4 regions of the Ferdinandcohnia salidurans genome follow, and region 4 is predicted to be linked to each of the others. Evidence: riboswitches for the same ligand, from Rfam matches in the RefSeq annotation. Region 4 holds a riboswitch; each other region holds the start of a gene.
What was found. Region 4 has a riboswitch for thiamine pyrophosphate ahead of tenA (thiaminase II). Riboswitches for the same ligand answer to the same signal wherever they lie in the genome.

Region 1 (7,695 bases), on a different contig from region 4:
GAAGGAACTGAATTCACGTTTCAATTTCCATCTGTCCTTTCCACAAATGAACCCCACGCCTGAAAACGTGGGGATATCTTATGCAAATTCTAAAAAAGCTTTTCCTCTTTTTTTTGCCCTAATATCGCGTTTTATCGCCTCGTAAACTTCCTGTTTTGTTCCTTTCACTTCTTGTTTTTGTTCGGTAAGCAGACAGTATAGAAGCTTTAAATCTAATGCAGTCGTATCCTTCATAACTTTCGTTTTAGAGGTATTATCAATAAATGCGACAATCTCTACCGGTGTCCGAAACTCAGTATAATTCAATTTTGTTCCCACCAAATCACCGTACTTTTCTTGAAATAATGAGTCAATCATTTCAGAAAACGATGGCTTGATTTTCTTGCTAGAGCGTTTTTCTGTGTTAGCTTTTACGATTTCATCCTCAAGCGTGACATCACCGAAACGATGAAAAATCTCAATTACTTTCTCAATTTCCTTTATTTCCTTTTTTGGTAATTGAAGTGTTTCATAGATTGTTTTTAATTTTCCCAAATGATCTGCAACCTTTTGATAGGTAATGGTAGTCATCTATTTCGTTCCTCCACTTATACAAGACTGTTAAAGATATTTGGTTCGATACAATATAATATTTCATCTGTCAACGCTGCATATTCGGAACGTTTCTTTCCTTCTGCAGTATCGCGTGCGATTGCTTCATAATGTTTAATTACCGTTTTGAAAAAGTAATTTCCCTTTTCAAATTCTGAGAGTATTGAATCAATATCTGCTTCTATTAATTCCCTTTTTAAATCATTTATCACATGATCATTGTTAACATTTGTCTTTTTCAGCGTTTCAAATATCCCTATTAATTTAGGTTTCTCCCCAAATAATAACTTTGCTACCATCGCTTTTTGATGGTCTACACAATGGGTCTTGTAAATTCTTTCAACTATTTTGATATAATGGCTTACCCCGCGAATACTCATTGTTTGAATAATCGACGGAATTAAATAATAATCTGATAGGAGAAATGCGCCTTGGGTAATCACATTGTTACTTGGTGGACAGTCAAATAATATATAATCATACTTACTTTCAAGCTGAGCCGTCTGGAAAAATTGCTGGAGCACAACAAGGTCTTCAAAATCATCTCTTAATCGTGAAGCAAGTTGATCGAGGCCACCATTTGTATAAAATAGATTAGATGGAATGAAGTGAATTTGTTCAGGGGTTTGTTTGATTAAATTTGTCGTATCAATGGAATACCTCAAATTAGGAAACGGTTTAAATTTCAACCACAAATCATAGACAAAGTTAAGGCTTTCATCGTTCTTAAGCTGTTCAAGGTTTCGATCAATTCTAGTAAGACAAATTTCACTCAGTGAGCATTGTGGGTCTAAATCAATTAATAGCACTTTCTTTTTTGCTTCTACTAGGTGAAGTGCAATCTGATAAATACTCGTAGTCTTGCCTACTCCCCCTTTGTAATTTCCAACAAAAACCTTTTTTCCTTCAGCCAATTGTTGACCCCCTAAGAAGTATTCATTTTAATGTATTAGCGAATGAGGAAAATATGCTTATTTTGCATTATCATAACCTTTTCTTATATTAATTTATAAAATATTTATAATTTTCTTATACCAAATATTACTATATGATAAAAGTAACAATCGCAATGGAGGAGAAAAAAATGGACATTAAATCAGATGTAAAAAAACAATTTGGGCGCAGTGCTGCCTCTTATGTAACGAGTGAAGGTCACCGAAAAGGTGGAGATTTACAAACATTGGTCGCATTGGCCGGTGCCACAGGAACAGAGCTAGCCCTTGATGTTGCTACTGGTGGCGGACATACTGCTAATGCCCTTGCTCCTCTTGTAGGAAAGGTTACAGCATTGGATCTAACACCAGAAATGTTAGCTGCTGCAGAGAAATTTATTAAAGGGAATGGCCATGAAAACGTTGAATTTGTTGAAGGCGATGCTGAAAAACTACCATTTTCAGATGAAACATTCGATATTGTATCTTGCCGGATCGCTCCTCACCATTTTCCTAACATTACAAGTTTCGTAAGCGAAGTATCACGTGTGTTAAAAACAGGTGGGCAGTTCTTGTTAGATGATAATGTTGTTCCTGAAAACAAGGAATTTGATGAATTTTATAATACCGTCGAAAAAAGAAGAGACTACAGTCATTTCCGTGCCTGGAAAAAGTCAGAATGGCTTCAAATGCTAGAAGATGAAGGTTTTGAAATCCAAGAACTCTATCGTTTTGACAAGCCATTTGATTTTGAAAGCTGGTGTAACCGCATGCATGTGTCAGACACCGAAAAGGCCGAACTGAACGACTATATGCTAAACTCTTCCGATAAGGTCAAACAGAAGTTTCGTATTCAAATAGAAAATAATACGATCATCTCCTTCCAAGGGGAAGCCGTTGTTTTAAAAGCTACAAAACTATAGGATAAAAGTGGGGAATTCCTCCACTTTCTTTTCATTTAGGAGGTCATCGTTTTGTTTAAAAATAAAGTTACTGAACTGTTAAAGATTGAACACCCGATTATCCAAGCTCCGATGGCTGGTGGAATTACAACTTCAGAATTAGTTGCGGCTGTCTCAAATGCTGGAGGCTTAGGAATGATAGGTGCCGGCTATATGACGCCCTTGCAACTAAAGGAACAAATTAAGGAAAATAGAAAGCTATCCTCCCATTCTTTTGGCGTTAATCTATTTGTTCCAACGCAATTTCATGCGAAAGAGAATGAAGTGAAATCAGCAAATCAATTACTCAACCCGATTCGTGAAAAATTGAACGTACCACCAAAAGAACATGTTGAAATCCCTTCATTTACGGATGCATTAAAAAAATTCAATGAGCAAATCAAAGTGATCATTGATGAAAAAGTTCCGATTTGTTCTTTTACATTTGGCCTTCCTTCTAAAGCTCTGATTGCCGAATTAAAACAACATCAAATGGTGTTAATGGGAACGGCAACATCTGTTAAAGAAGCCATTGTAGTCGAAGAATCAGGAATGGATCTAGTTGTTGTTCAAGGTAGTGAAGCAGGCGGACATCGTGGAGGATTTATGAATAACGGGCACGAGGGCTTAATCGGCTTAATGTCACTTATACCACAGGTGGCCGACAGTGTTAAGATACCTGTTATTGCCGCTGGTGGAATCATGGATAGCAGAGGTTTAATGGCCTCTATTTGCTTAGGCGCACAGGCGGTTCAAATGGGGACAGCTTTTTTGACCTGTATGGAAAGTGGGGCACATCCTGTACATAAAGATGCCATTCTAAATGCTTCTGATGACGAAACGGTCGTAACCCGTTCATTTTCTGGTAAATGGGCACGAGGACTCGTCAATCCCTTTATTGAAAACATGAAGGAACACGAAAATGACCTCCCTGAGTTTCCTGTTCAGAATTCACTGACCCAGGATATCCGGAAGGCCTCAAGTTCACAGAATAATAAGGACTTCATGTCGCTTTGGTCTGGACAAAGTCCAAGATTAGCAAAGAACCAAAGCGTTGCAAACTTAATAAAATCAATCATTTCCGAAGTGGAGGACATAAAATGTTAGTATTGTCCTCGGCTTCAGACACTGGCTTGCTTGTTCAACGGTGCCTTGTCCGAAGTTGACACAGCCGCTTCGGACACTGCTCCTAAAATCAGTTCTTTATGGCATAACAATGATTCAACGGTCCACTACCTTTTCCAAGATCAAGTCCCGCTTCTATTGCTCCCGTAATATATTGTTTTGCTTCCTGTATACTTGTTTTAATATCATGGCCTTTTGCTAAGTTACAAGCAATCGCTGATGAAAGCGTACAACCTGTGCCATGTGTGTTCGGGTTACTAATACGTTCTCCTGGGAACCATGTAAACTCGCCATTACTATATAATAGATCATCCGCTGTATCTTCAAGATGGCCACCTTTAATTAAAATGGCACCTTTATAGGTTTCGGACAATTTTTGGGCAGCCACTTGCATGTCTTCCTTCGAGGTAATCTCCATCTCGCCAAGCGCCTCAGCCTCATGAATGTTTGGTGTAATAATCGTAGCTAGCGGAATTAATTGACTAATCAAGGCGTCCATTGCCGATTCACTCAAAAGTCTACTTCCACTTGTTGATATCATGACTGGATCGACTACTATATTTGAAGGCTTATATTCTTCTAATTTTTCCACGATTTTATGGATGATTTCAGGTGATGACACCATCCCAACTTTTACACTATCAGGAAAAATATCAGTCATGATGCAATCCAGCTGTTGCCCCACAAATTCAGGAGTCGAATCAAGAACTCCGTATACGCCAGTTGTATTTTGAGCAGTAAGAGCCGTAATGGCACTCATTGCATACATATTATGGGCAGTAATTGTTTTAATATCTGCCTGAATACCCGCTCCCCCACTACAATCAGAGCCAGCAATCGTCAATACCTTTTTCATTATCCTTCACTCCCTAACATCTTAGCTGAAAGCTCTTGTAATTCCTTTGTTGCAGCAAGGATATCGGACTGTGCAAAGATTGCCGATACTACCGCAACACCGTCTACCCCACTTCCAGTCAACTCTAAAATATTCGTTTTATTAATCCCACCAATTGCAACAATGGGAATCGAAACGCTCTTACAAATTTCTTGAACAGTTTCGAATGTCATCGGTTTCGCGTCTTTTTTTGTACCTGTTGGAAATACTGAACCAATTCCAAGATAATCTGCACCCGCTTTTTCAGCAGCAATCGCTTGTTCTACATTTTGAGCCGACACACCGAGAATTTTATTTGGCCCAATCATTTCACGTACCTTTTCAACCGGCATATCCTCTTGCCCAACATGCACACCATCTGCATCACAAGCTTGCGCAATTTCAACATTATCGTTAATAACAAAAGGAACATCATAGAAAGCCGTTAACATTTTAAGTTCAATAGCTTCTTGTAAAAAATGATCATACCCCAGATTTTTTTCTCTAAGTTGAAGGAATGTGATGCCACCTTTTAATGCTGTTTCCACTTGTTCAACTAAGGTTTGGCTGCCTGTCCAGGCACGGTCTGTTACTGCATATAGTTGCATACATTTTTTATCGATTTTCAATGTTCATACCACCTTGTAATTGTGTAAAATCTAGTTTACTCATCGCATCAATCAAGTACATACGGAATGATGAAGTTCCTGAGTTCGTTTCTTCTACTTTTTGATGGGCCAATTCACCGCAATATCCCATCGCACTCACCGCTGCGGCTGTACTGTTTAAAATGTCACCAGGATTCGCTCCACCATAAGCAGCTACAACAGAAGTAAGCATACAGCCTGTCCCTGTGATTTTTGACATCATTGGGTGACCGTTTCTGACCGCAAAAGCATCATCCGTATTCGCAACAATATCAATAGCACCTGTGATTGCAATGACTGCACCTGTTTGTTTACTTACCTGCTTTGCAAACTGAACCATTTCATCGAGATTACCTTCGTTGATGACGTCTTCTGCAGCTGCATCCACACCTTTTGTATTCCCACTACCTGCATGTACTGTTTTTATTTCCGATAAATTTCCTCTGATAACAGCAAATTGTACCTCATTTAAAAGTCGATAGACAGTATTGGTTCGTAAGCTAGACGCACCTGCTCCCACTGGATCCAAAATTACAGGATGCCCTAGTTTGTTTGCTGCTTTCCCTGCTAAAATCATAGATTCTATCGTTCTCTCATTTAAAGTACCGATATTAATCACAAGCGCATTGCAAATGCTTGTAATATCCGCCACTTCTTTCGGATCGTCCGCCATAATGGGTGAACCTCCACATGCAAGGACGATATTTGCCACATCATTAACCGTCACATAGTTTGTAATATTATGGACAAGCGGCGTATGTTGCCTAACGTTTTTTAAGATTTGCTCAAACATGGTTATCCTCCATTCAAATAAAAAATGCGGTATACCTGAAAATAGATATACCGCATGAATCGTCATACTTACACACATTCCCTACGTTGGCATTATCCAAATCAGGTAAAGGGTCAAAGCTACATTTCGCTTACTCTCAGCCCACAAGTGTGAGCTCCCCTACATTTATTCAATTTGAGTCTATTATAACAGAACCACGGGGACGGTTCTAGTGGCTCCCTCGAAAATCAGGGACCACAGGAACCGTCCCTATGGTTCTTAATGCAACATATTGTCGTCTTTGTTGTCTATGTAAAGAGTCCCATCTTTCTGTAGTTCTGCGTAGAAGACTTCAGATACATCCGTCACTCCTGCATTTTTTAATTGTTGGTTTAGCCAGTTCGTATCTAAATTTAGTCTGGTAAGATTCACATTGTTTATCGTACCGTCTGATATAACCTCGGTAGAAATTGGGTACACAGAGGGGTTGCTCTGAACATGAGCATCTTCTTTTGTGAAAGGCATTTTATGTTCGTAGGGCATCACCGAAAGTTGTCCACTAGTTTCAAAAATGGCATAATGAACATCTTTAATTGAAAAGTACCCTTTTTGTCTTAATAATGAATTAAGAGCATCCATATCTAATCGAGTCGAACGAAGGGAATTCTCCATTACCTTTCCTTCTTTTATCACAATGATTGGTTCCCCTGTTGTTATTTTCCTTGCTTTTTTAAACTTTATATCAATAAAACCCATTGCAATTGTAAAAACACTCCACCCTATCAACGCTAATATTCCATTAGATATACTAAGATCTGAACTAAGCACAAAATTGGCTGCGATGGAACCAATTGCAATCGCCGAAACAAAATTAAAAAACGTCATTTGACTGATTTCTTTTCTTCCCATTATTCTTGCAAGTACAAACAACACCACAAAACCAAGAGCGATCCTTAGTATCACTTGTGAAGCATCCATCTAAAAAACTCCTTTTTCACTTGTTGAAATTTATTTTATCCCTAATAATGCGATTTAATGAATACACCTAATTTTAAAAAGAAGAATTGCTTTCGTCACCACAATAGTGTACGATACATAGTATAAATCAAATACTGTACATCATATAGTATTAAAAAATGAGGTGGGTGAATGAGTGATTTATTTAACTCATTAATGACTGAACTTAGAAGAGGAACGTTGACACTAGCTGTTTTGAGTCAATTACGAACCCCCCAATATGGATATTCCCTAGTCCAATTATTAGAGGGTTCAGGTATCGCCATTGACCAAAGTACGTTATATCCTTTGCTTCGCCGTCTGGAAAAACAGGAGTTGGTGACAAGCAGCTGGGATACATCTGAAAGCAGACCACGTAAGTATTATGTCTTAAGTGAGTTCGGTCTTGAAATCTTTTTACAATTAAAAAAGGAATGGATTCAAAATTCGAAAGAGCTATATAGATTATTAGAGGGAGAGGAAGATTATGAATCTGATTGATATCTACGTTCAGGAAGTCACTCGAAGACTGCCTGAAAAAAATCGGAAGGATATTGCACTTGAGTTACGGTCGACCATCGAGGATATGCTGCCTGACGATTACAATGAAGAAGATGTAAAAACCGCGCTAGAAAAATTAGGGAGCCCCGCAAAATTGGCGAGTGGGTATCTCGACCGGCCCATGCATCTTATTGGCCCACGTTATTTTGATGTGTATGTTACCTTATTAAAAATGATAATACCGATAGCAGCTGTGATCTCACTCATCGCAATCATCCCTGAGTATTTTCTTGGGCAACAAGATGAGGAAACTGTT
Region 2 (7,695 bases), on a different contig from region 4:
CTTTGACATGAACCTTAACAGTTGCTGTTACTTCTTGATGTAATTTTACAGAAACATTGGTAAAACCTAATGCTCTAATTCCATCAGGAAGATCAAATTTACGCTTATCAATTTTAATGCCATGTTTTTTCGCGAGTTCATCTGCAATTTGCTTACTTGTTACAGAGCCAAATAAACGACCACCATCACCCGCTTTTGCTTGTAGCTCAACAGTCAATGCTTCAATCTTTTCCTTTAGCTGTTTTGACTGAGCAAGTTCCTCAGCCGCTTCTTTTGATTCTTTATTTTTCTTCGCTTCTAACGACTTCATATTTGCTGATGTTGCTTCAATTGCAAGATTTTGCTTGAATAGGAAATTGTGAGCATATCCATCTGATACGTTCTTCACTTCTCCTTTTTTCCCTTTACCTTTTACATCCTTTAAGAAAATTACCTTCATTTCTTGGTTCCTCCCTCTAAATACTCATCTATTACTAAAAGTAGACGTTCTTCTGCTTCTTCTATTGTTATGTCTTCTATCTGTGTTGCCGCATTTGTAAGATGACCGCCACCACCTAAACCTTCCATAACCAGTTGAACATTAACATCACCCAGTGAACGTGCACTGATTCCCACTCTTAAGTCATGTCGGACGGAAATAACGAATGAGGCGACGACATCATTCATAGTCAGTAATGTATCTGCGGCTTGTGCAATCATCACTTGGTCATAGGTTTCATTTTGTTTTCCTTTTGCAATCGCAATTCCTTTTTTATAAATAAATGCTGACTCAATTAATCGCGATCGCTTTTTAAAATGATCCATATTTTCCTTGAGGAATTTCTGAACAAGAATGGTATCTGCTCCTTGGGCACGAAGATAAGATGCTGCGTCAAATGTTCTTGAACCCGTGCGAAGCGTAAAACTCTTTGTATCAACAATGATTCCAGCTAGTAAAGCTGTCGCCTCTAGCATATTAATTTTTTTCTTCTTAGGTTGATATTCTAGAAGTTCAGTCACCAACTCGGCTGTCGATGATGCATATGGTTCCATATAGACGAGTAATGGCGATTGAATAAATTCCTCTCCACGGCGATGATGGTCAATAACAACCACTTTATCGATCTTTGATACCAGTTTTTCCTCAATCACAAGTGATGGTTTATGGGTATCTACTACAACAAGCAGTGTGTCATTTGAAGCGATTTCAAGAGCCTGCTCTGGCGTAATAAAATATGACCATAGCTCCGTATTTTCCTTTACTTCCTCAAGTAACCGCCCAACACCTGAATCAATTTCATTCGGATTTAATACGATATATCCTTCTTTATGATTCATTTGTGCCACTTTTAATATCCCAATGGAAGCACCTACGGCATCCATATCAGGGTATTTATGGCCCATGATGATGACTTTATCGCTATCCGAGACAATTTCCTTTAGAGCATGTGAAATAACGCGTGCACGGACTCTAGTACGTTTTTCCATTGGGTTTGTTTTGCCCCCATAGAACTTAACCTTACCGTTCGGAAGCTTAATCGCAACTTGGTCTCCACCACGTCCCAGTGCAAGGTCCAAGCTCGATTGTGCTGAAACTCCTAGCTCTGGAAGGGTTGGGACTCCAATTCCAATCCCTATACTTAAGGTTAGTGCTACACTATCCCTTGCTGTCGTTTCCCTAACATCATCAAGAATCGTAAACTTTGTTTTTTCAAGATTCGATAATATTTCTTCATTTAACACTGCAATGAAACGTTCAGATGAGGTTCGCTTTAAAAACACACCATGTTCATTTGCCCATTCATTGAGGATTGACGTAACCTGACTATTTAATGAACTCTTCCGTTGGTCATCCATCCCTTGAGTAACTTCATCATAGTTGTCTAAAAAGATAATTCCTAGCACTGTACGCTCGGCTTCATATAATTGCACAATTTCCATTTGTTCAGTGACATCAAAGAAATAAAGTAATCGTTCTTCTCTCTTAATAATTACCTTGAATTTCTGCTCATTTAACGTAATTGTCTCACTTTCGACCTCTTGCTGAATTAAAGGAACAATCAATTCCTCAACATCATATAGAGATCTCCCCACTAACGTATCAGCGTCAAGGCAATTTGATAAGTAGGCATTTGCCCATTCAACTTGAAACTCATCATTATATAGCAAGATCCCAATCGGCATTTCCATTAATGCTTCTTCGCCAACCTTTTTTAAGCGATAGGATAGAGTTGAGATATAATGCTCCATTTCTTTTTTTAGAAGTGAGTTTGCTTTGTACAAATAGTACGTAATTAATCCAAGGAGCAGAAAACTTGCTAACCCAATCACCCACTGAAAATAAACGAGAATTGCACTAAAAATACTTGTGATAACAAGTAATGCATATAAGGGATAGCGAAACAACTTTCTTTTGTAAAAGTCTGGCATGTAATTTTCAGCTCCTAAAGCTTTGTTTTACTTCTTTTTACTAATTCGATTTCGCAGTTGGAATCCTAAGTCAATTATACCTAAGATTCGAATAATATAAAGGAGAAATGGTGTTAAGACCGTTAGAACAATCGGTACGGCCTTTGGAATTCTTTTTTGATGACAGTAATAATAAATAAATGACAAACCTTGAATGACCATTAACAACTGCAGTATAAAAAAGAAGTTTAAAAAGGCGGTATATCCAAATGTCCCCTTTTCCATCTCAACAAAGCTCAAAAGTAAAATCAATAAGTAATACCATAAGATACTCTTTGGAAAATTAATCTCACGAAATGGCGGGAATGGATTCATTTTCACCCGAAGCCTTACTAGAACAGGTTTAACCGCCACAACGGTTATGAAAGCCAATAACATCGCAAGAAAGACAAACATACTTGGCATCATGTATTGCATTATTTCAACCGATTCTTCAAGCCGTGTAATGGCTTCTGTATTCATTTCTCCCCCTGTTGCCCTCATTATACTCTCAGCCATTGCAAAAGATTCTTGTGTGCTTTCTTTTAGTACTTCATTGATGTTAACTTGCAGAACGAGATTAACCGTGACAAACAGCAGCACAATCGAAAACAAATAGGACAAACATGCGCCTAAGAATAGTTCGATTCCACTTCTTCCCCTGTTAATCATTTCACCTAATAAAATCCCTGTAACTCCAAACATGATCGTAAGTATAATCCCCATAACAGAACCTAATAGTCCTGATAGGAAAAAGGCGATCAATATAAACAACAATGACTGCTTTACTTTATACTTCACTGTAAACAGAATAAATGGAATGGGCAAAAGGAATGAAAGTACCGTTCCAAGTAGTGGGAGATATAGACTGACCAGTAACAGTACACTGTATACTGCTAAAAGCATGGCACCTTCTGTTAATAATTTTGTATTTTTCACCTTTTCACCTCAACTTATATTGCAACACATCAAAAAACAGGAGCCTGTTTTACAACCACTTTCTATTTTAAAGATTTACAAGGAAGTCTTCAACTTTTGGACTTCCATAGGATTTGGCGACTTCGGCGTTTGAAGTAGGGCATGTCAGTCTTTCGTTGAAGTTTCACTGTGATGAAACTTTTTGTTTTACTTTTCCCTATTTTCTATTATGATAGTAATTAATTAATAAACGTAACCACAAGGGGAGCAATTTGCTGAGAGTGAACGTTAAAAGTTCAGACCCTTCGAACCTGTTAGTTAATGCTAGCGTAGGAATGTGGAGATTTATGAGAACTTAACCTTTTATTAAAGTTGTTCTCCTTTGGGGTGCGTTTTGTTCATTACACACTTCAAGGGGGTTTTTTTTATGAGAAATACTAGGTTACAGGCTATGATTGAAGCGGCGATTTTTGCCGTATTAGCGCTAGCATTAGACATGTTTGTACCATCAATAAAAATTGGTCCTTCCATCTCTATATCATTCGCAATGATACCTATATTTATTGTCGCACTAAGGTGGGGATTTAAAATTGGTTTCCTTGCCGGATTTTTATGGGGACTTCTACAGGTGATTTTTGATCCTTGGATTATCCATCCAGTTCAAGGTGCCATCGACTATTTCTTAGCTTTTTCTTTCATTGGATTTGCCGGTTTATTCAAAAATGGCGTTCAGGAAAGCTTAAGAACTGGTAACAAAGGTAAGTCATTAGCTTTAATCATTAGTGCCATTTTCATTGGAAGCCTTGCTCGCTACTTTTGGCATTTCGTATCAGGTTTTGTCTTCTTCGCTGAACAGCTAAAAGGCTTTGAAGCAGTATGGTTTTCTCTAACAGCTAACGGCATCACTTTTTTAGGTGCATTCATCTTCTGTTCCATTATTATGACCTTATTAATTCTTTCTTCACCACGTTTCTTCTTACTAAAACAAGAAGTACAGAAACGATTCTAGTAGTTCATTAAATAAAATATCAAAAAAGCGATGACCGCATTAGGCGATCATCGCTTTTCTTTATTATTCACCAGATACATATGGTAATAATGCCATTTGACGAGCACGTTTAATAGCAACTGTTAATTTACGTTGGTATTTTGCGCTAGTACCTGTTACACGACGAGGTAAAATTTTACCACGCTCAGAAACGAATTTTTTAAGTAAATCTACTTCTTTATAATCGATGTGTGAAATTCCATTAGCTGTGAAGTAACACACTTTACGACGCTTTGCACGTCCACCTTTACGTCCGCCTGCCATTGATTTTCCCTCCTTTTTAGTTTTCATTATATGATTGACTTACAAGTTAGAATGGAAGATCATCATCTGAAATATCGATAGGTTGTCCGTCATTTGCAAATGGATCTTGGTCTACTCTTGTAGGTCCTTGGTTTTGATTTGGGTTCTGACTCTGTCCAAATGGAGAATAGCCGCCTTGACCTTGGTTACCTTGGTTTCCACCCTGGTTACCGCCAAAACCACCTTGATTGCCACCATAGCTGCCTTGATTACCGCCATAGCCGCCACCAGGGTTACCTCCACCGCTACGCTGTTGGTCATTTGCATTTCTTGGTTCAAGGAATTGAACACTTTCTGCTACAACCTCAGTAACATATACGCGTTTGCCATCCTGGCCTTCATAATTTCTTGTTTGAAGACGACCATCAACACCTGCTAAGCTGCCCTTCTTTAAGAAGTTTGCAACATTCTCAGCTGGTCGGCGCCATACAACGCAATTAATGAAGTCAGCTTCACGTTCACCTGACTGATTCGTAAATGCTCGATTCACTGCGAGCGTGAAGGTTGCTACTGCAACTCCACTTGGGGTATATCGTAATTCAGGGTCTTTTGTAAGTCTCCCTACAAGAACTACGCGATTCATCATCAGAACCATCTCCTAACAGGATATTCAAACAGAGTCTATACTCTAAATAATTCTTATTCTTCTACTTTAACAACGATATGACGGATAATATCTTCACTGATTTTCGCTAAACGATCGAATTCGTTAACAGCTTCAGCATTAGACATTACGTTAAGAATCATGTAATAACCATCGCGGAAATCATTGATTTCATAAGCTAAACGGCGCTTACCCCATTCTTTTACGTTTGTAATCTCCGCACCATTGTCTGTTAGAATGCCATTAAAGCGCTCAACTAAAGCCTTTTTCGCTTCATCATCAATGTTTGGACGGATGATATACATAACTTCGTATTTTCTCATCACGTTACACCTCCTTTTGGACTAACGGCCCTTTTACCTAAAAAGGGCAAGGAGCAATTATTTCAATTACTCACAGAAAAATATTATAGCACATAAAAAAATCGTAGGCAAGAACTGTTTCAACAACGGATTATTAGCTCAATTGAAAAAATAAATAAAAGTTTCTCACGATTGAGCTAATAATCACCTGTTACCTTAACAAAACAGCCACAAAACGTGTATATCATCGTCCTGTGGCTAGTTCCTCGTTAAACACCTTATACATTAAATCGGAAATGAATGACATCCCCATCTTGTACAACATATTCTTTACCTTCTAGGCGAACCTTTCCTGCCTCACGAGCAGCATTCATAGAACCGCCTGTAAGAAGGTCTTCATACGATACCGTCTCAGCGCGGATAAATCCTCTCTCAAAATCAGAGTGAATGATACCAGCACACTGTGGAGCCTTCATTCCTTTTCTAAACGTCCACGCTCTTACCTCTTGTACACCGGCAGTAAAATACGTAGCAAGTCCTAATAAGTGATACGCAGCTCGAATCAATTGATCAAGACCAGACTCTTCTATTCCTAGCTCTTCAAGGAACATTGCCTTTTCTTCCCCTTCAAGCTCTGCAATTTCAGACTCAATCTTTGCACAAACAACAATGACTTCAGCATTTTCCTTTTGTGCAAACTCACGTACTAATTGAACATATTCATTCGAAGAAGGGTCTGCTACTTCGTCTTCACTAACATTCGCAACATACAATACTGGTTTACTTGTTAGTAAGTGCATTCCCTTTACATATTTCAGTTGCTCTTCAGTAAATTCAACTGCACGAGCTGGCTGCTCATTTTCAAATGCTTCTTTTAACTGTACAAGCACCTCATGCTCAGCAACTGCATCCTTATCCTTTTGCTTAGCAAGCTTTGCAACACGGTCAATTCGCTTATCAACTGATTCAAGGTCAGCTAAAATCAACTCTAAGTTGATTGTTTCAATATCGGCAATTGGATCTACCTTACCTGCTACGTGAGTGATATTATCATCTGCAAAACAGCGTACCACATGACAAATCGCATCTACCTGGCGAATATGTGATAAAAATTTATTACCAAGACCTTCCCCTTTACTGGCACCTTTTACAATCCCTGCAATATCAGTAAATTCAAAGGTTGTTGGTACAGTTTTTTTAGGTTGTACTAATTCCGTTAATTTATTTAAACGCTCATCTGGAACCTCAACAATCCCCACATTTGGGTCAATTGTACAGAACGGATAGTTCGCTGATTCCGCACCTGCTTGTGTAATTGCATTAAAAAGAGTTGATTTTCCAACGTTAGGAAGACCAACGATACCTGCTGTTAACGCCATTGATTTTTCCACTCCTCTTATCCGAAACATACTAGCCTTCAACAATTATAGGTTTTCCTTATAAAAAATACAAGCCGTTTCGGCTAGAAACGGCTTTTGTATAAATCCACCATTCTAAAGCTTTTCAATTCTAACAAGGCAATCATATAAAGTACTGCCAAGTCCGTTATCGGAAACTTCATGTGAGGTGAGATTATTGACACTACCACCAAAGATATGCCATTGTCCTTCATCAATACAAATAATCTTTGGAGATGACTCTTTTAATATTTGCACTTTCCCTGTAATTTCTCCACGATCATTAAATACCCTTACCTTATCATTCGGCTCAAGATTTTTCTGTTCCGCAATATCCTTCGAAACCTCAACTTTTACTGTTTGAAGGCCTTCAATCAAAGGATAATTTTGTGAATGGTTTGAACGTAAAGGGTGAATCGTTAGTAGTGAGTATGGATATTTTTCCGCTAACCCTTGATTAGAAAATATCGATTCTTTTGGATATGATATTTTCATACGTCCATCATACCCTTTCATCTCTCCTAAAGATGATGTGAATTCAAATTTTCCAGATGGAGTTGAAAAGTGAAAATCATTCCACGGTACAAGTCTTACAGGCAATGGTACGTGACTTTTTTCTTTAATCTCCTCAAAGGTAATCCCCTTGTCTTCTAATGAACCTACTCCCATTTTTATAAATTCTTCTCTTGAATAATT
Region 3 (7,695 bases), on a different contig from region 4:
AATCATGGCCTATGCTGCGTACCACAGTAAGGTGCATTTATCGGGTTCTGGTGATAAAGACTATGTGAATTATGTGTCAAGTAGTGGTAATGAGATAAAGGACGGCAATCAAAGAATACGTTTAACACTCGCTTATAATACGTATACCAATGTTGGACAGAGAATCCCTATGATACGCCAAGGTTCTGGTCATGCGTACAACTTGTATTTGGATAATTCCACTCATCATGCGATTTTAGAGAATGTTACCGCAATTGCTGAATTCGGTACAGATACACTTTCACGAGCACTAAATGCTAGAAATGGTGCCTCAATTGCAGCAGATACATCTGTATTCAATGACATTAACGAGCCAATCACAGGTGCGGAAATTCAGGGATTAGATACTAAAAATATGGATGCCCAATGGGCTGATTTATTCCAAGCAGCTTATAATAGAAACTTAATTGTAAACTCAAAAATCTCCAATCAATATGGAACGTATACAGGAAGCAGTTGGGACAACAATGGGGAAAATCTATTTACAAAAGGATTTACATGGCATGATAAATCTACGATTGGAAATTGGGCATGGTCTTCTCATATTGTTGGAAGTGAAAATATGAGTAAAATGAACCCACCAACTGATCCATTTGTCTTTGAGTATAACTATGACGAGAAACTCCCTTATACGTATAACGTGGTCCCATTAGACAGCGTTGTTCCAACACTTACAAAATATGCAGGTGTGAACAAAGTAAATATGAGCCCTATCGCCTGGTTAAAAACTGACTACACCTCTAACAGCAAAGGGCAGTAATAGAAAAACGATTTTGTAGGCTCAGAGAGACAGGTTCCGTGATCCGGCTAGGTCACGAACCTGTCCCCTTGACCCTGCTTTGTTCTAAGAACTTCCCTATATCTTCTCGACTTTCTTCATAGTAATTATTAAACAAAATGGGAAAACTAACTATGTTTTAATAGGGTAGTAACTATCCCTACTGCTCTTATACATATAACTACTATTTTGTTTAATATTCTATTTAGAAAGGAGTGGATCTAAGATGGAACAATCAAATGAACATTTGCCATTTCTAAAATTAACCGCAACTGAGGTATCTAATATTTGGTCTTCGTTTTTAATGAGCAGTATGCAACAAAGACTATTTGAATATTTTTTGGTAAGTACGGAAGATAGTCATATAAAACACATTGTTGAAAAAATGTTAATTCAATCTGAAAAGAATCTTGATGAACTTAATGATATCTTTAATAAAGAAAATCTTTCTGTCCCTCTTGGTTTTACCGATGAAGATGTAAGTGTGGACGTGACCAAAGTATTTTCTGATATATTTATTTTGAATTTTTGTTTCGATTTAACACATCTCGCGATGAGTACATATCCTATTGCATTATCAGATTGCCCAAGAAGCGATATTCGGAATCATTTTCAAGGTAACATTACGTTTTCTGTAAATATCCAGAATGAAATTGTAGACCTCATGTTATCCAAAGGCGTATATTTGAAACCTCCACAAGTAGCAATCGATAGTGAGGTGGAATATGCTAAAAACTTCATGTATCTCAATGGTTTTATTGGTAGTTCAAGACCTTTAAACGCTGCTGAGATAGCTAATCTTTCAAGGATTATCTATAGGGGACAGTTTTCAAAGATGATTTTTGTTACTTTTAGTAAATTAGCCCAAAAAAAAGATTTGAAACAACACTTTGGAAAAGGCAGAGATGGGATCGAAAAAGTTCTACATTCACTTCAAGAAGTTCTTGAAGAAGAAAATATTCCGATTTCAGCTTCAGGAGACTATCAAATTTCGAATATAGAGATATCTCCTTTTTCCGATAAATTAATGTTGTTTTTTGCTAATACTTGTTTAGGTATATTCTGTTTTACTATGGTAAATCAAGCTATGACTTCCAGTTTACGAACGGATATAGTTGCAAAATTAGATAAAATATCAGATGATATGAAAAAGTTTTATGGAATGGGCTTACTGTTAGCGATAAAAGAAAAATGGTTTGAACAACCTCCCCAAGCAGTAGATAGAAAAGTATAAGACTAGTTAGCCTAATAAAGGACTAGGAAATTTAATTTCCTAGTCCTTTTTGCACGATAAAAAATCTTCATGTTTTCACATTGAATTATATATATATAAATGATGGAATTATTAATGGACTTAAATAAGATTTAATATCCGACAGGAGATGATTTTTTGAGCACATTCAATCCCGACAAATTATCGGTCGAATACAGGGATAGCGTTACTGCTACAGCACCCATTATTCCAAGATATTACACACTAACACACTCTGATACAACTGCCGAATTATTTTTAACAATAGGCTATCATTATGCCTGGGATAAAATTAATTCGATGAGAGATGAAGTATTAGGTGAATGGAGAACAGATGGAAGTCACTTCCATTACCAGGTTTATTTATATATTGATCAAGGAGAATATAACCTACAAGTTGCAGCAAAGCGAAATGAAATCTTTAGACGTGAATTGCCACTTGCCTTAACAGCTATTCGATACGGAGATCGATTTTTATTCAATGCTTACCCTACTCTTGACCACGCTCCCATCATAGTTACCTTCACTTCTGCCTATCCTCAGTTTGCTAGACATGAAAATTGGGCTACTTTCCAAGATTATTCCATATGAAAGAAATCGAAACTTTGTGGAAATTTTATTACGAAAAAAGGTTCCGTGACTGAACATGTGCACGGAACCTAACCACTTGTCCTATAGATTAATCGGCCACTCCTCAAGATTTTCGGCCATATCCCAGAACATATATTCAAACATACTCGTTTTGACGACGATTTCTTCAAGTACTGCTAAATCTCGCTCTGGTTTTCCGCTTGCGATTTCATTGATAAGCTGCTTACAGTCTTCCGCTAACGCTGAAAACTCATCGGATGAATACATTTTCACCCATTCCCCATAGAATTCATGCTCAACTGCTCCAGGCCATTTGACGAGCTCTTTTCCAATAAAGTTATAGCTCCATGCACAGGCTAGGACTGCAGCGACAACATTTTCTACACCACCAAGTTGCGCTACATTCAACATGTAGCTTGTGTAAGATGTTGTAGTTGATGCAGGTCTAGTCGCCTCGAGCTCTTCTGGAGATATTTCAAACTTTGCGGCATATTGGCGGTGAAGATCCATCTCCATCTCCAACGTACCATGCAAAAGGTTTGCAAAAATGGACATCGTTTTTAAATCCGGGGCCTTCGCACTCCCCAACGCAAAAAGTCTGCAATACTCAATCAGGTACACATAATCCTGCTTCATATAATGCTTAAACTTTCCTTTTCCAACCAACCCTCGCCAATCCCTTTCACGAAAGGATGCTCCAAATACGAATTCCAAATAGGCTCCACTCGATTCCATAAACGATCAGTAAAAAGACTGCTCACTTTCTTGTCCCCTTTCTCCATTTGACCTTGGGGGAGATAAAAAAAACCCATCACTAGTGACTAGAAATGGGTTAGGCAATATATATCGTTTGTTTACACATAACGTGCCAACTCCACTTCCCTACGCTAGTGTTACCTAGATCAGGTTCAAAGGGTCGATATCTCTATCTCTCAGCACAAACATGCTCCCCTAGTCGAATTGTTAGATTATTAAGTTACTAGATACTAGTTAAACATAGCGGATACGAAAAGGCAAGTAAGACATGTCCATTTATCCCGCTTGAGTCAATGGACATGTTCCAGCATCCCGTAAAAAAAACGAGTTGGCATTTATAGCCAACTCATTTTTATCTTAATCATCAAACAATCAATTCATATACTTTGCAACCAGCGCATAGCATCTTTCCCTTGTCATAGTTGCTTGGGTAGCTACATATTCTAAGGTTTCCGTCGAGCCACCTTTATATTTCAATGATGATTCTTTTGCGGTTTCATCTCTATGTTTAATCCAATTTCGTTGTTCTTCTCGTAATTGATTCATTTGTTCAGAGTCAAGCTGTTCATTTAACATTCCATAAATCTCGTTCAATTTTTCATCCCACTTTTTATACCTTGCCGCCTCTTGTTCTTCCAATTCTGCCATTGTTGCTGTATCTTCGGCGTTTCTATCTGCTTCTTCCATTTTATTTAATTCTTTAAGATATGCATCCTTCATACCTTCGGTTATTTCATTCTTGTTACTAGATTTCGATGTCTCGTCATGTTCAGTCGTAGATGGTTCTTTAGATGTCTCTTCTTTGTTTTTAATCTGAGTATTTTCAGGACTCTCAGATTTATTTATTTCACCAGACTTCTCATTGGTAGCTGGTTTTTCCTCTGTTTTTAAATTCGTGCTAGTTTCTGATTCTTCGTTTTCTGGTTTAGCATTTGCCTCATCCGTTGAGTTACTACAAGCAACTAACGAGAAAAATGCTATGATGGTCATTACAGTTAGTAATCGCTGTTTATTTTTCATTACACTGCCTCCTCTACTAAACAGTATATCATAAAATTTTCCAGTAGTTTTTAAGAAAGTTCAAATTATTTGTTAAGCAACTCTCACCTAACCCAAACAAAAAACACTCACATTTGTAAGTGTCCTAAAGACTATATTGTATTCCCTTTTTTCTTAGCATCTGCATCCAAACCAGCACCAATCGCAATGCCGATGCTCATCCCAATCGGCAACCCTAATGCAATATTATCAAAAATCGTTAATCCAAACACCATACCCAAACTCATACCTATAGACATGTATAATGTGAGATACATCCCTTCAGGTACCAACTTATGTTCCTTTTGAAGATGTGCAGCAATTCCTTTGATCACTTGTTTATGATGTTTACTGTCCTTATCAATTTCATCGTCATTCGCTTCCAGTTGAGTAAAATGATTCTTTAAATCAACTAGATGTTGCTGACACTCTTCACAACTTGCCGAAAAAGAATCCAGCTTTTCAACCACTCGTTCACATTTATTTAAATCAAGCTTTTTTGAAAGTTCATTACTTATGGTACTCCTTAGTTTCTCTATATTTGTTTTAATGTCATCTACATGATTTTCCACTATACCACCGCCTAATGGGATCTTAATTTAGCCAAGGTTCATTTATTTCTTATACCTTATTTACGAATGAAACATGATTTAGTTTCGTTTTTTAATGATAACCACATCCGTAAGAACAGACACAAAATAAAAGAGAGGATTCATTATTATCCTCCCTATACCTTATTTTGCTAAACTACTCCATATATAATTGAATCTTACACACAAATTAAGATCATTATTCTACCATATTTGCGAATGGCCTCTTTCTATGTACCTTTTTAAAACCCTTAATCAGTTGATTTTTTACATCATTAGGATCCTCGACAGGTAGTTCCTTCCAACAAACTATCAAATGATTGATATCCTCAATTTGCCAAATAACCCTTCCGCCGTAGTGGCTCGCGTTTCTTCCACTACCGAATTTTAATAATTGCTTTATTCTTGAATTCAGAGTAGCAGAGCTTTTTCCACCACCGGCTTTCCCTATATAGATTACTTTCGTATCCTGTACCCAACTTTCATTTAACTTTCCTACTGGAACATTAGGATCTTTCCCTTTAAAATAACCACCTGTACCTTTTCTCAAAAACTCTGGTGAATGATCAGGGGTATAGAGCACCATATAAACCCCTTTAGTGTGTGGAACGATCGAATGATTTTGCATCAATTCAGTAATCGGAATATAACCTTCAAAGCCATACTCTTTAATTGATTTAAAATTATTGTAATCCATTTGATCACCTCAATTTATGAGTATGAGTAGACTGAACATTTATTCAAACTAATTCTACGATTATCCATTAAATTTCCATAAATGTTTATGCAAGGAGCATGTTCTTAACAAAAGAAGCCTTTTGGAAAATGGTCTGTACTTCGTTCTTAATTGAAAAAAGTGCCTGAACCCTTAATAATGTCATATAGGGTTTAGACACTTTTCTTTCCTTTAAATATACTTTGCTGTTATAGATCGTTCACAAGCCTTTACCCCTGCAGGTGGGCCTTCATATAAAATTTCTCCACCACCCGTACCTCCGTCTGGGCCTAAATCAATAATCCAATCACTGTTTCGGATGACGTCCAGGTTATGTTCAATGACAATGACTGTATTACCCTTTTCAACTAATTTTTCGATAATCACTAGAATATTGGATACATCGGATAGATGCAGTCCAGTTGTCGGTTCATCTAGAATATAGATATTCCCCTTCTTATTTATCTCTTTTGCGAGTTTCAGTCTTTGACTCTCCCCACCAGATAATGTGTTTAGTGGTTGGCCTAAAGACAAATATCCAAGTCCAACTGTCGCCATGCTTGTCAGTTGTCTCTTGATATCTTTTGCTTCAAAAAACTCCACAGCTTCTGCGACAGACATATCCATAACCTCTACAATATTTTTTCCTTTGTACAGGTATTGGAGGACTTCCTGTTTGTAACGGTCTCCATGACATTCACTGCATTCCATTTCCATTTTATCCATGAAAGATAAGTTAAGCTCTACCGAACCAGTGCCCCCACATGTTTCACAGGCACCTTTTGAATTATAGCTAAAAAGTCCACTTTCCACATTATTCGCTTCTGAAAAAGCTTTCCGAATCGAATTCATAATACCGGAGAAGGTTGCAGGATTGGAACGAATGTTACCATGAACTTGGCTTTGATCTATTCGAATGGAATCTGGAAAATCCTTTGCAAAGACTTCATTCACAAGCGTACTTTTTCCAGAACCCGCTACCCCCGTAACAACTGTAAAAACCCCGATTGGCACACGTATGCTCACATTTTTCAAATTATGGAGGCTACTTTTTCTACTTTCCAAGAATTCATTAACAGGTCTTGGGTTCATTTTAATTTCCAGTTTCTTGTTTAAAAACTGAGCCGTTAATGTATCAGAAGACAATAGACCCTGGTAACTTCCACTATACATAATTTTTCCTCCACCAGTACCCGCATTCGGACCAACATCGATGACATGGTCTGCAATTTGGATAACATCAGGGTCATGCTCTACCACTAATACCGTATTGCCCTTATCACGTAATCTAACAAGTAATTCATTTAATCGGTAGACATCGCGAGGATGAAGTCCAGTGCTTGGCTCATCAAATATGTACATTAATCCAGTTAAGTTACTAGATAAATATTTCACCATTTTAACCCGCTGCGACTCACCACCAGATAAAGTCGGCGTTTCCCTTGTTAAGGTCAAATAACTTAATCCAATGTCACAAAGATTTTTAACTCGTTCTAGTATTCCATCCACAATTGGTTTCGCACTTGGTTCATCAAAGCGTTGAAGTACATCCATTAATTCATCAAGTTGCATCGATGTCAGGTCATAAATGGAATACCCTTTGAATATTGAAGATAAGACCTTCTCATTGTACCGTGTCCCTTGGCAACTGGGACATGTGCCCGTTGTGGTAAATTCTTTGAGCTTTTTCTCGGCAGCTTTCGATGTATCTTTATCTCGATTCACATTTTGTCTCATAAATTTAACGGCCAAGCCCTCATACGTTGTGTTGATTTCGCCATTCATATAATTAACGACGATTTTTTCCTCACCGGCATAAACCAGCTTTTCATATTCTTCTTTTGTAAAATCTTTTATTTTTTTATCATTGTCGAAGAAACCAGATTCAGCATATGCTTTCCATTGCCATGTACCTGGGCCAAACCCCGGAAGTAAA
Region 4 (7,695 bases):
AAATTCCTTTCCCTGATTACACTTGCACGAGACTAAGATTTACTTTTGCCCGATTCAGCAATTGATCTTTGATTAATCTCCCATTCTCAATGGTCCAGCTTCTAGTCGCAAAATACTCTTCAATTTTTTCATCATGTGTAACCATTATGATCGTTTTGTTCTTTTGTCTATAATCTTCTAGTAAAGAAAGAAGTGCAAACGTATTTTTTGAGTCAAGTCCAAATGTAGGCTCATCTAGTAGAAGAATTTGCTGATCTCTTACAATTGAGGCTGCTACACTTAATCTTCTTTTTTGCCCCATAGATAATTGGTAAGGATGTTTATTTTGATGCTCTATGAGGTGAAAGATTCGAAGTAGTTCCTCTACAGTCTCAGATATTTCTCGTTCATTTCGTTTATCAATTCTTAATGAATACGCAATTTCTTCATAAACAGAGTTTGTTACAAATTGAAGCTCAGGGTTTTGAAATACAAAGGTCATGAGTTGATCGAGCTTCTTTGAAGATGTAACTACTTCTCCAAAAAATGAATAGTGACCTTTTGTTTGAATGAATTGCATTAGAGAGTGAAGCAGGGTACTTTTCCCAGCACCATTTCTCCCCTTGACCACAATCCATTCTCCTTCATGGACTTGAACATCGTTCACATATATTTTTTCCTTTTTCTGTCTATATCCCTTAAATTCCTCAAGGCGAATAGATGGATGATTAAAACCTTCTGTATTTACATATTCCATCCATTTAAAGTCTTGAATAAAGTGCTCCCAGACCCCCGGATACCAAATACCTTGCTCTTTGATGAGTGTTTTATAGCTAGAAAAAATTTCAGCTTTTGAACCATCAGCAATGATTTCTCCAGATTCATTAAAAAGGATAATTCGATCAACAATTGGAAGGACGTGGTCTAGTTTGTGCTCTACGATGACTACTGTTTTATCCTCCACAACATTTCTTATAACTTCCCAAATTTCCTTTGTACCCAGTGGATCAAGCATGGATGAAGGCTCATCTAAAAATAATACATCCGGCTCTAATGCCAAGACAGATGCTATGGCTAAACGTTGTTTCATGCCTCCAGACAAAGTTTGAATGTTTGTGTGGAAATCTTCTAAATCTAATCCAACTTGCTCTAACAGACTTTTTATCCGTTCGTCCATTTGCTCCCTAGGAATTTGTAGATTTTCTAAAACAAATGCAAGTTCTTCATCAACATATGGCATGCAAAACTGTGAATCAGGATCCTGAAAAACATAGCCCCATTCTTTGGGAATCTGTAACTTATTTACCTTCATTGGTAATTCTATTGAGTTTGGAATAATCCCGCTTAATACTTGAAGGATTGTCGATTTCCCACATCCTGAAGGTCCGAGAATTAATATCTTCTCTCCTTTTTTAATATGGCAAGATAAGTCCTTAAAAAGCAAGGACTTATCTCCAGGAAATGTTAAACGAAGGTTTTCTACAAAGGCAATTGATTCCATATTCGACCCCTTTTATTTTTGATCTAGTGCATCAAAATCACTGCTGGATAGTGGGCGTACAAGTTTTGTTACTCCTGTCATTTCCAACGCACTTACTAGATAGTAAGCAAATACACCGGCAAACAAGATGGAACCTACGAATCTAGCAACTAGGAACAAAATGAGATTCCATGCAGCTAAGTCACCTATTTCTCCATATGCAAAATCCATTATTACTGACCCTAGACAAGAAGCTATAGCTGCCAAGACGACCACAGCAATATTATATTTTTTATATCGAAATAGCATAAACACTGCTTCAGCAAACAGCCCTTGTACAACACCGTACAGCAGAACGGTTAGGCCCCATGGAGACCCTAAAATAAATTCACCTGAGGCAGCTGCAATTTCTGCCAGTAAGGCAACACCCGGTTTACGAATCACAAGATACGCAACAGGCGCTGCAATAAACCACATTCCATAGATTAATTGGTCGGCATGTAGCCCAATGGGCTTTACAACATAATATAAAGAACCCCAAACAATATAAACAATCCCGAATGCAATGGCGATTACGATCGTAACCAAAATATCAGTTAGTTTTAACCCTTTGCTCATTTATACCTCTCCTTTTCTCTTTTGTTCATACAGACATTTTTGCTAGAATAGGCCAGTTTTCTAATTGGTACGCCATTTCCCAAAAGGAGTACTCATATTGACTGCTAATCATAAAATGTTCTTTCATACGGTCTCGATCTTCTTGCGTCGCTTTTTCTGCTAATTTATTTACTCTATCAATCTGTTCTTCTACTAGTTCTTTAAACCAGTCCCCACCATACGCCGCAATCCACTCCTGGTAAATCGGCTCTTCTGGTTTGCAATCTTTAAGTCTTTCACCAATTTCATAATATAGCCAATAGCAAGGTAATAAAGCAGCAATTATATCACCCAAATGGCCAGAATAAGCGGCTCTATACAAGTGTGATGTATATGCATATGCTGTCGGTGCAGGTTTAAAGGTTTTTCTTTCTTCCTCCGTAATCTCAAGTCTCTCCGAAAAACTTTTATGCAGTGCTAGTTCGGCCTCGTAAGTTCCTTGAGCATGAATAGCAAGTCGGTTTGTCGTATGTAAGTCCTCTGCCTTTGCTGCACCTAAAGACTGCACTTTTGCAAAATGAGTTAGGTAATAGGCATCCTGCATGACATAGTAGCGAAAACATTTAATTGGTAATGTACCGTCTCCAATTCCTTTGACAAATGGATGATCAAAACTTGCCTCCCAAATATGGTTTGCCTCTTTACGTATTTCTTCTGAAAATAACATGTTCATTTCTCCTCGCTTTACTGTTATTTACAAAATAAAAAACCACCTTCTTTAACAACGTAAAGAAAGTGGTTTGGATTTAGACATATAAAAAATAAAGAGACCCGTCTACCCACTTCCCTACGCTGGTATCAACCAGATCAGGTTCTAAGGGTCTCAAGGTTATGAAAAATCAATCCTCAATCTCAGCCTTAAAGTAAACGATTTAAAGGTATAAACCCATCCATACATTTACCTTTTTTAAAGGCACCCCTAGTGGAATTACAATTATTTATGCAATTTTTCTTATTTCCAATCATAACATGTTGGAAATAATTATCAAGGCTTTTTTAAGGTTTACTTGTTACTCTACATAAACTGCTGTTCCATATGCAATAATTTCAGATGCATTTTGCATAACAGCTGAGGTTTGCAATCGCATCCCGATTACTGCATTTGCTCCTTTTGCGTTTGCATCTTCCACCATTCGACCAATTGCTTTTTGGCGGGCTTCTTCCAGCATTTCAGTATAATCGGAGATTTCTCCTCCAACAATTGTCTTTAATCCAGCCATAATGTCTTTTCCAATGTGCTTTGACTGAACTGTCCCCCCTCTTACAAATCCTTTTAGTTCTTTTACTTCTTTGCCAGGTACAAAATCAGTAGTCACGATAATCATTTTCGTCATCCTCCTCTTTCTCTCGTTTTCGTTCCCATACTAATAGGGCGAATAATAGAATAATGGCAACCATGTAAAAGGCATAGAATGTCAGTGCCTTTGAAATATCAATGAACAAAAATACAATTCCTACGATTTGTCCTACAATGGCTATCATTAATACAATATATTTTGCAATATCCCTCATCATTCCCTACCTGCTTTACGTCGATAAATTTTTCTAGCAAAAATGAAATAACAAACAAGGGGCATCGGTGTTTGAATTAATCCCCATATTCCCCAAAACCAATAATTATGTCCCCGCTTTCTTGCATCTAAAAATAGCCACAAACCTTGAATAAGTACGATAATCACAACTACTAATAAAAGCAGGGTATTATTCGTATTCATGGACAATCACCCGTTTTCGATAACGAAAGAAGCTATATACTGGCAAGCTAATAGTTGCAATGCCTTGAATGATGATAAATACTAGCGGTAGCTGGAAGAATGCGGATATTAGACATGTCATCAAGAATAGAGCAACCAATATAAATGCGGTTAAATCTCTTCTAAATTTCTTCTTTTGTTTTTGTTGTTCAATTGCAACCATTTGTTCAAATACTTGTAGGTCCGGAGTGAAAACCGAGTAATGATGATCTATTTTAGTAAGAGCTTCATTTATATCTTGAATCGTTTCTTTATCCTCTTCATGTTGTTGTTTGTTGTTTAGTAGGACTAGCTTGTTTTTCTTCATGAGGTTTCAGCTCCTTTCTTACTGTATGGATTCCATTATGTATTCTTGATTTAACAGTACCAATGGCGATATGAAGCATATCAGCGATTTCTTCATACGAATACCCATAATAATGTTTGAGAACAATTGGAATCCGAATTTCATCAGAAAGCCTTCCTAGTGCATTAAGAACATCATTCCAATCCTCAGATTGGTTCTCGAATTGCCACTTCATTTTGCGTAATGCTTGCTCCTGTTGCTGATAATTTTGTTCGCGTTTCTTTTTACGGATATCGTCTATGTATAAGTTCGTCGCAATTGTTATTAGCCATGAGGAGAATTTTGCTTTACCGTTATACATTTTGATTTTTTCCATACTTTTCATCATTGCCTCTTGTGCGATGTCTTCAGCAATATCAGGTTTCATTGTAACTTTTATTAAATACTTAACTAAAAAAGGATAATGCTCTTTAAAAAGCATTGCAAACGCGAGTGAGTCACCACGCTTTGCACTGCGAATTAGTTCCTTTTCATCCATGCATTGAATTCTCCCCCGAGAAGATTTGGTTATTTTTATATTTCGCTAATAGTACGTACGAAGTCATAAAAAAGTTCACTTTCAGTTTTAAAAAGTTTTAATATGTTCATTTTCTACAGTTTAACCCATCCTATCGAATATTACATTCACTCATTTTGACTCAATAATGGAGTTTTCCACTGTTCTTGTCAGAATCATGCTATCATTCGGACTTAAACTTGTGGATTTCCTTTGGCCTTGTCAGAATCACACCCTCTTTCGGACTCGAGCTTGGAGATTTCCTCTGTACTTGTCTGAATCACACCCTTATTCGGACTCATGCTTGGAGTTTCTACTTTGGACTTGTCGGAATCACACCCTCATTCGGACTCGACCTCGGCGTTTCTCCTTTGGCTTTGTCAGAATCACACCCTCATTCGGACTCGACCTCGGAGATATCCTCCGGCATTGTCACAATCACATCCTCATTCGGACTCAAGCCCGAAGATTTCCTCTGACCTTGTCTCAATCACACCCTCATTCAGACTCAAGCTCGGAGATTTCCTCTAGCCTTGTCAGAATCACACCCTCATTCAGACTCAAGCCCGAAGATTTCCTCTGTACTTGTCAGAATCACACCCTTATTCGGACTCAGTCCTGCTGTTTTCCACTATCCTAGACGCAATAGCACTCTGCAAAAAAATCACCAAAAAGAAAAGCAGCTCTTTTAAGTAGGCTGCTTTTCAGTTCATATTATTCTTTTTCTGTTGTCTCTGCTTTTCTCGTTTGGACTAATTCATCCGTTAACTGGTCGATGCTGTTTTTTACATTACCTTTACCTGATAGGTTTTCGATAATTTCTTTTACATCAATACCTGATGATGCTTTTAACGACTCTTGAAGAGTTGACATCAAGTTAGTAGCATAACCTGTTACCTTATTGGCTCCGCTATTTTCCCCATTACTACCAGTATCCACAACTGTAATTTTGTCGATATTTGATAATGGTGCTGCCACTTCTTTCGCATATTGAGGAAGCATTTTAATAACCATATCGAGGATAGCCGCTTTCCCATATTGCTCGAATGCTTCTGCAATTTTTTGTTTTGCTTCCGCTTCTGCAAGACCTTTCAAACGGATAATATCTGCTTCAGATTCCCCTTGTGCACGCTGTGCTTCTGCTTTTGCAAGACCATCAATACGGATTTTTTCTGCTTCCGCTTTTGCCATTGCTTCAATTCGATATTTATTTGCATCTGCTTCTGCTAACTGCTTCGCTTTTTCAGCTTCTGCCGCTTGAACAACTGAGTAACGGTCAGCATCTGCTTTCTTCTTAACCTCTGAATCGTATTGCTTTTCACGACGTAAGATTTCTTTTTCTTCGAGTTCAATTTGCTTCTGTCTTTCAATGATTTGGATTTGCATTTGCTGTTCAGTTACCTCTTGTTTCGCTCTCGCTTCTTCTAGGTGGTATGCTTGGTCAGCACGTGCTTTTGCAATATCCTGCTCTCTACGGTACTCAGCCATTTTTAATTGGTTGATTTTTTCGGCCTCTGCTACTTCTGTTGCGCGCTCTAGCTCAGATTTTTTTGCTTCTTTGTCTGCTTCCGCCCGTTTAATACGGGTTTCCTTATCAGCTTCTGCAGTTGCAATATCCGCATCACGTTTTACCTGAGCAATTCTTGGCTTACCTAGTGAATCGAGGTAACCGTTCTTATCACGAACATCCTTGATTGTAAACGATACAATGATAAGACCCATTTTTGCTAAATCCTGTGATGCAACACGTTGTACTTCTTGTGAAAATTTTTCACGATTTTTATAGATTTCTTCAACGGTCATTGAACCTAGGATTGAACGAAGATGACCTTCTAACACTTCTCTCGCTTCATTTTCTCTATCTTCTTTTCGTTTTCCTAAAAATTGTTCTGCTGCTGTTGCTATTTCAGAAATGGAACCACCGATTTTAATAATTGCTGTTCCATCGGCCATTACCGGTACACCTTGCTCTGTGTATACTTCAGGTGTTTGGACATCTAGTTTACTAGATAAGAGACTTAGTGGTTCAGCCTGCTGGAAGACTGGAAGTACAAAAGTACCGCCACCACGGACAATTTTTATTCGGTTACCGGCTTCATCCACATGAACATTCTTTCCTCCTAAATAACTACCTGTTACAATTAGTGCTTCATCAGGACCAGCCGTTCTGTACTTTGTAACAAATACCCCAATAAGTGCAAGAAGCAAAAATGCGACTACCCCAATTACAATCCATATTCCTGTTGTCATTGTTGATTTCCCCCTTTAATCATCATATTTTGGTAAGGTAAGACGTAGGCAACGCCTTCCTTTACATCTATAATAAGAACCTTTTCATCATATGGAATTGGTTCATTATTAAAGCTCTTTGCAGATTTAGCGATTGTTCCACCGATTCCTTCAATGACAACCTCGCCGAAGCCATCAATCGGGATTGAAGTTATGACTTTACCAATCCTACCCTTTAACTCCTCTTCCCTGTATACCATCGATTCCTCAGCAGAAGACAACGGGATTAATACAAAAACATTTAATAGTGTGACTAAAATAAGTGCTAATACGAGTGAAATAACAAAAATTAATAAACTATGAAAGGAAAGCATTTTTTCAAAAATGTATCCAGATGCGCTTAAAAAGGTGAGAAATGAGAAAATAAGTGTTGGGCTTAAAAAACTATCTGGAAAGATTCCCTCTAAAAAATCGCCAAATAGGATAAAAAGAAGGGTACCAATTCCACTAATGACTAAGCCAATCAAATAGATCGTTTCAATGTCATATCCGAATAATTCCATAGCTTCACCTCCAAATCCAAGTAATAGTTTTGAAATTTTCTTTACATTCTCATTTACGGAAAATACTTGAAAAAGGTTTCATTTTTTCACAAAAAAGTTTTAGATTCTTTGTAAATGTATGTCGACACCCTGTAGTTAGATCAATTCTTTTGAAACCCATGCTTTAAGTAAAAATCCAAGCACAATATATG

Region 1: it holds a riboswitch for thiamine pyrophosphate, as region 4 does, so the genes downstream of both, thiM (hydroxyethylthiazole kinase) here and tenA (thiaminase II) in region 4, are expected to answer to the same signal.
Region 2: it holds a riboswitch for thiamine pyrophosphate, as region 4 does, so the genes downstream of both, thiT (energy-coupled thiamine transporter ThiT) here and tenA (thiaminase II) in region 4, are expected to answer to the same signal.
Region 3: it holds a riboswitch for thiamine pyrophosphate, as region 4 does, so the genes downstream of both, tenA (thiaminase II) here and tenA (thiaminase II) in region 4, are expected to answer to the same signal.

The regions. Positions count from the first base shown of each region.
Region 1 is NZ_JBHUEK010000009.1:29,695-37,389, reverse strand. Features, by position in the region: gene ACFSFW_RS06890 (ATP-binding protein) at 1-63, shown strand, start outside; gene ACFSFW_RS06885 (hypothetical protein) at 79-570, opposite strand; gene ACFSFW_RS06880 (ParA family protein) at 588-1,505, opposite strand; gene ACFSFW_RS06875 (class I SAM-dependent methyltransferase) at 1,676-2,446, shown strand; gene ACFSFW_RS06870 (NAD(P)H-dependent flavin oxidoreductase) at 2,498-3,571, shown strand; gene thiD (bifunctional hydroxymethylpyrimidine kinase/phosphomethylpyrimidine kinase) at 3,660-4,445, opposite strand; gene thiE (thiamine phosphate synthase) at 4,445-5,092, opposite strand; gene thiM (hydroxyethylthiazole kinase) at 5,079-5,903, opposite strand; TPP riboswitch at 5,965-6,074, opposite strand; gene ACFSFW_RS06850 (YetF domain-containing protein) at 6,162-6,860, opposite strand; gene ACFSFW_RS06845 (PadR family transcriptional regulator) at 7,032-7,379, shown strand; gene ACFSFW_RS06840 (HAAS signaling domain-containing protein) at 7,366-7,695, shown strand, end outside.
Region 2 is NZ_JBHUEK010000025.1:779,980-787,674, forward strand. Features, by position in the region: gene rplI (50S ribosomal protein L9) at 1-439, opposite strand, end outside; gene ACFSFW_RS18055 (DHH family phosphoesterase) at 436-2,409, opposite strand; gene ACFSFW_RS18060 (YybS family protein) at 2,437-3,366, opposite strand; TPP riboswitch at 3,597-3,698, shown strand; gene thiT (energy-coupled thiamine transporter ThiT) at 3,773-4,354, shown strand; gene rpsR (30S ribosomal protein S18) at 4,418-4,657, opposite strand; gene ssb (single-stranded DNA-binding protein) at 4,704-5,282, opposite strand; gene rpsF (30S ribosomal protein S6) at 5,336-5,623, opposite strand; gene ychF (redox-regulated ATPase YchF) at 5,881-6,981, opposite strand; gene ACFSFW_RS18090 (molybdopterin-dependent oxidoreductase) at 7,096-7,695, opposite strand, start outside.
Region 3 is NZ_JBHUEK010000023.1:5,503-13,197, reverse strand. Features, by position in the region: gene ACFSFW_RS14395 (pectate lyase family protein) at 1-799, shown strand, start outside; gene ACFSFW_RS14390 (DUF3231 family protein) at 1,044-2,051, shown strand; gene ACFSFW_RS14385 (staygreen family protein) at 2,208-2,660, shown strand; partial or broken gene tenA (thiaminase II) at 2,742-3,442, opposite strand; TPP riboswitch at 3,523-3,623, opposite strand; gene ACFSFW_RS14375 (lysozyme inhibitor LprI family protein) at 3,789-4,436, opposite strand; gene ACFSFW_RS14370 (glycine zipper domain-containing protein) at 4,568-5,026, opposite strand; gene ACFSFW_RS14365 (hypothetical protein) at 5,244-5,741, opposite strand; gene ACFSFW_RS14360 (ATP-binding cassette domain-containing protein) at 5,952-7,695, opposite strand, start outside.
Region 4 is NZ_JBHUEK010000026.1:121,401-129,095, reverse strand. Features, by position in the region: gene ACFSFW_RS18830 (ABC transporter ATP-binding protein) at 17-1,480, opposite strand; gene ACFSFW_RS18825 (ECF transporter S component) at 1,493-2,077, opposite strand; gene tenA (thiaminase II) at 2,103-2,783, opposite strand; TPP riboswitch at 2,884-3,047, opposite strand; gene ACFSFW_RS18815 (YbjQ family protein) at 3,127-3,441, opposite strand; gene ACFSFW_RS18810 (hypothetical protein) at 3,422-3,631, opposite strand; gene ACFSFW_RS18805 (sigmaY antisigma factor component) at 3,628-3,831, opposite strand; gene ACFSFW_RS18800 (YxlC family protein) at 3,818-4,177, opposite strand; gene sigY (RNA polymerase sigma factor SigY) at 4,131-4,694, opposite strand; gene floT (flotillin lipid rafts scaffold protein FloT) at 5,427-6,962, opposite strand; gene ACFSFW_RS18785 (NfeD family protein) at 6,959-7,504, opposite strand; gene ACFSFW_RS18780 (hypothetical protein) at 7,640-7,695, opposite strand, start outside.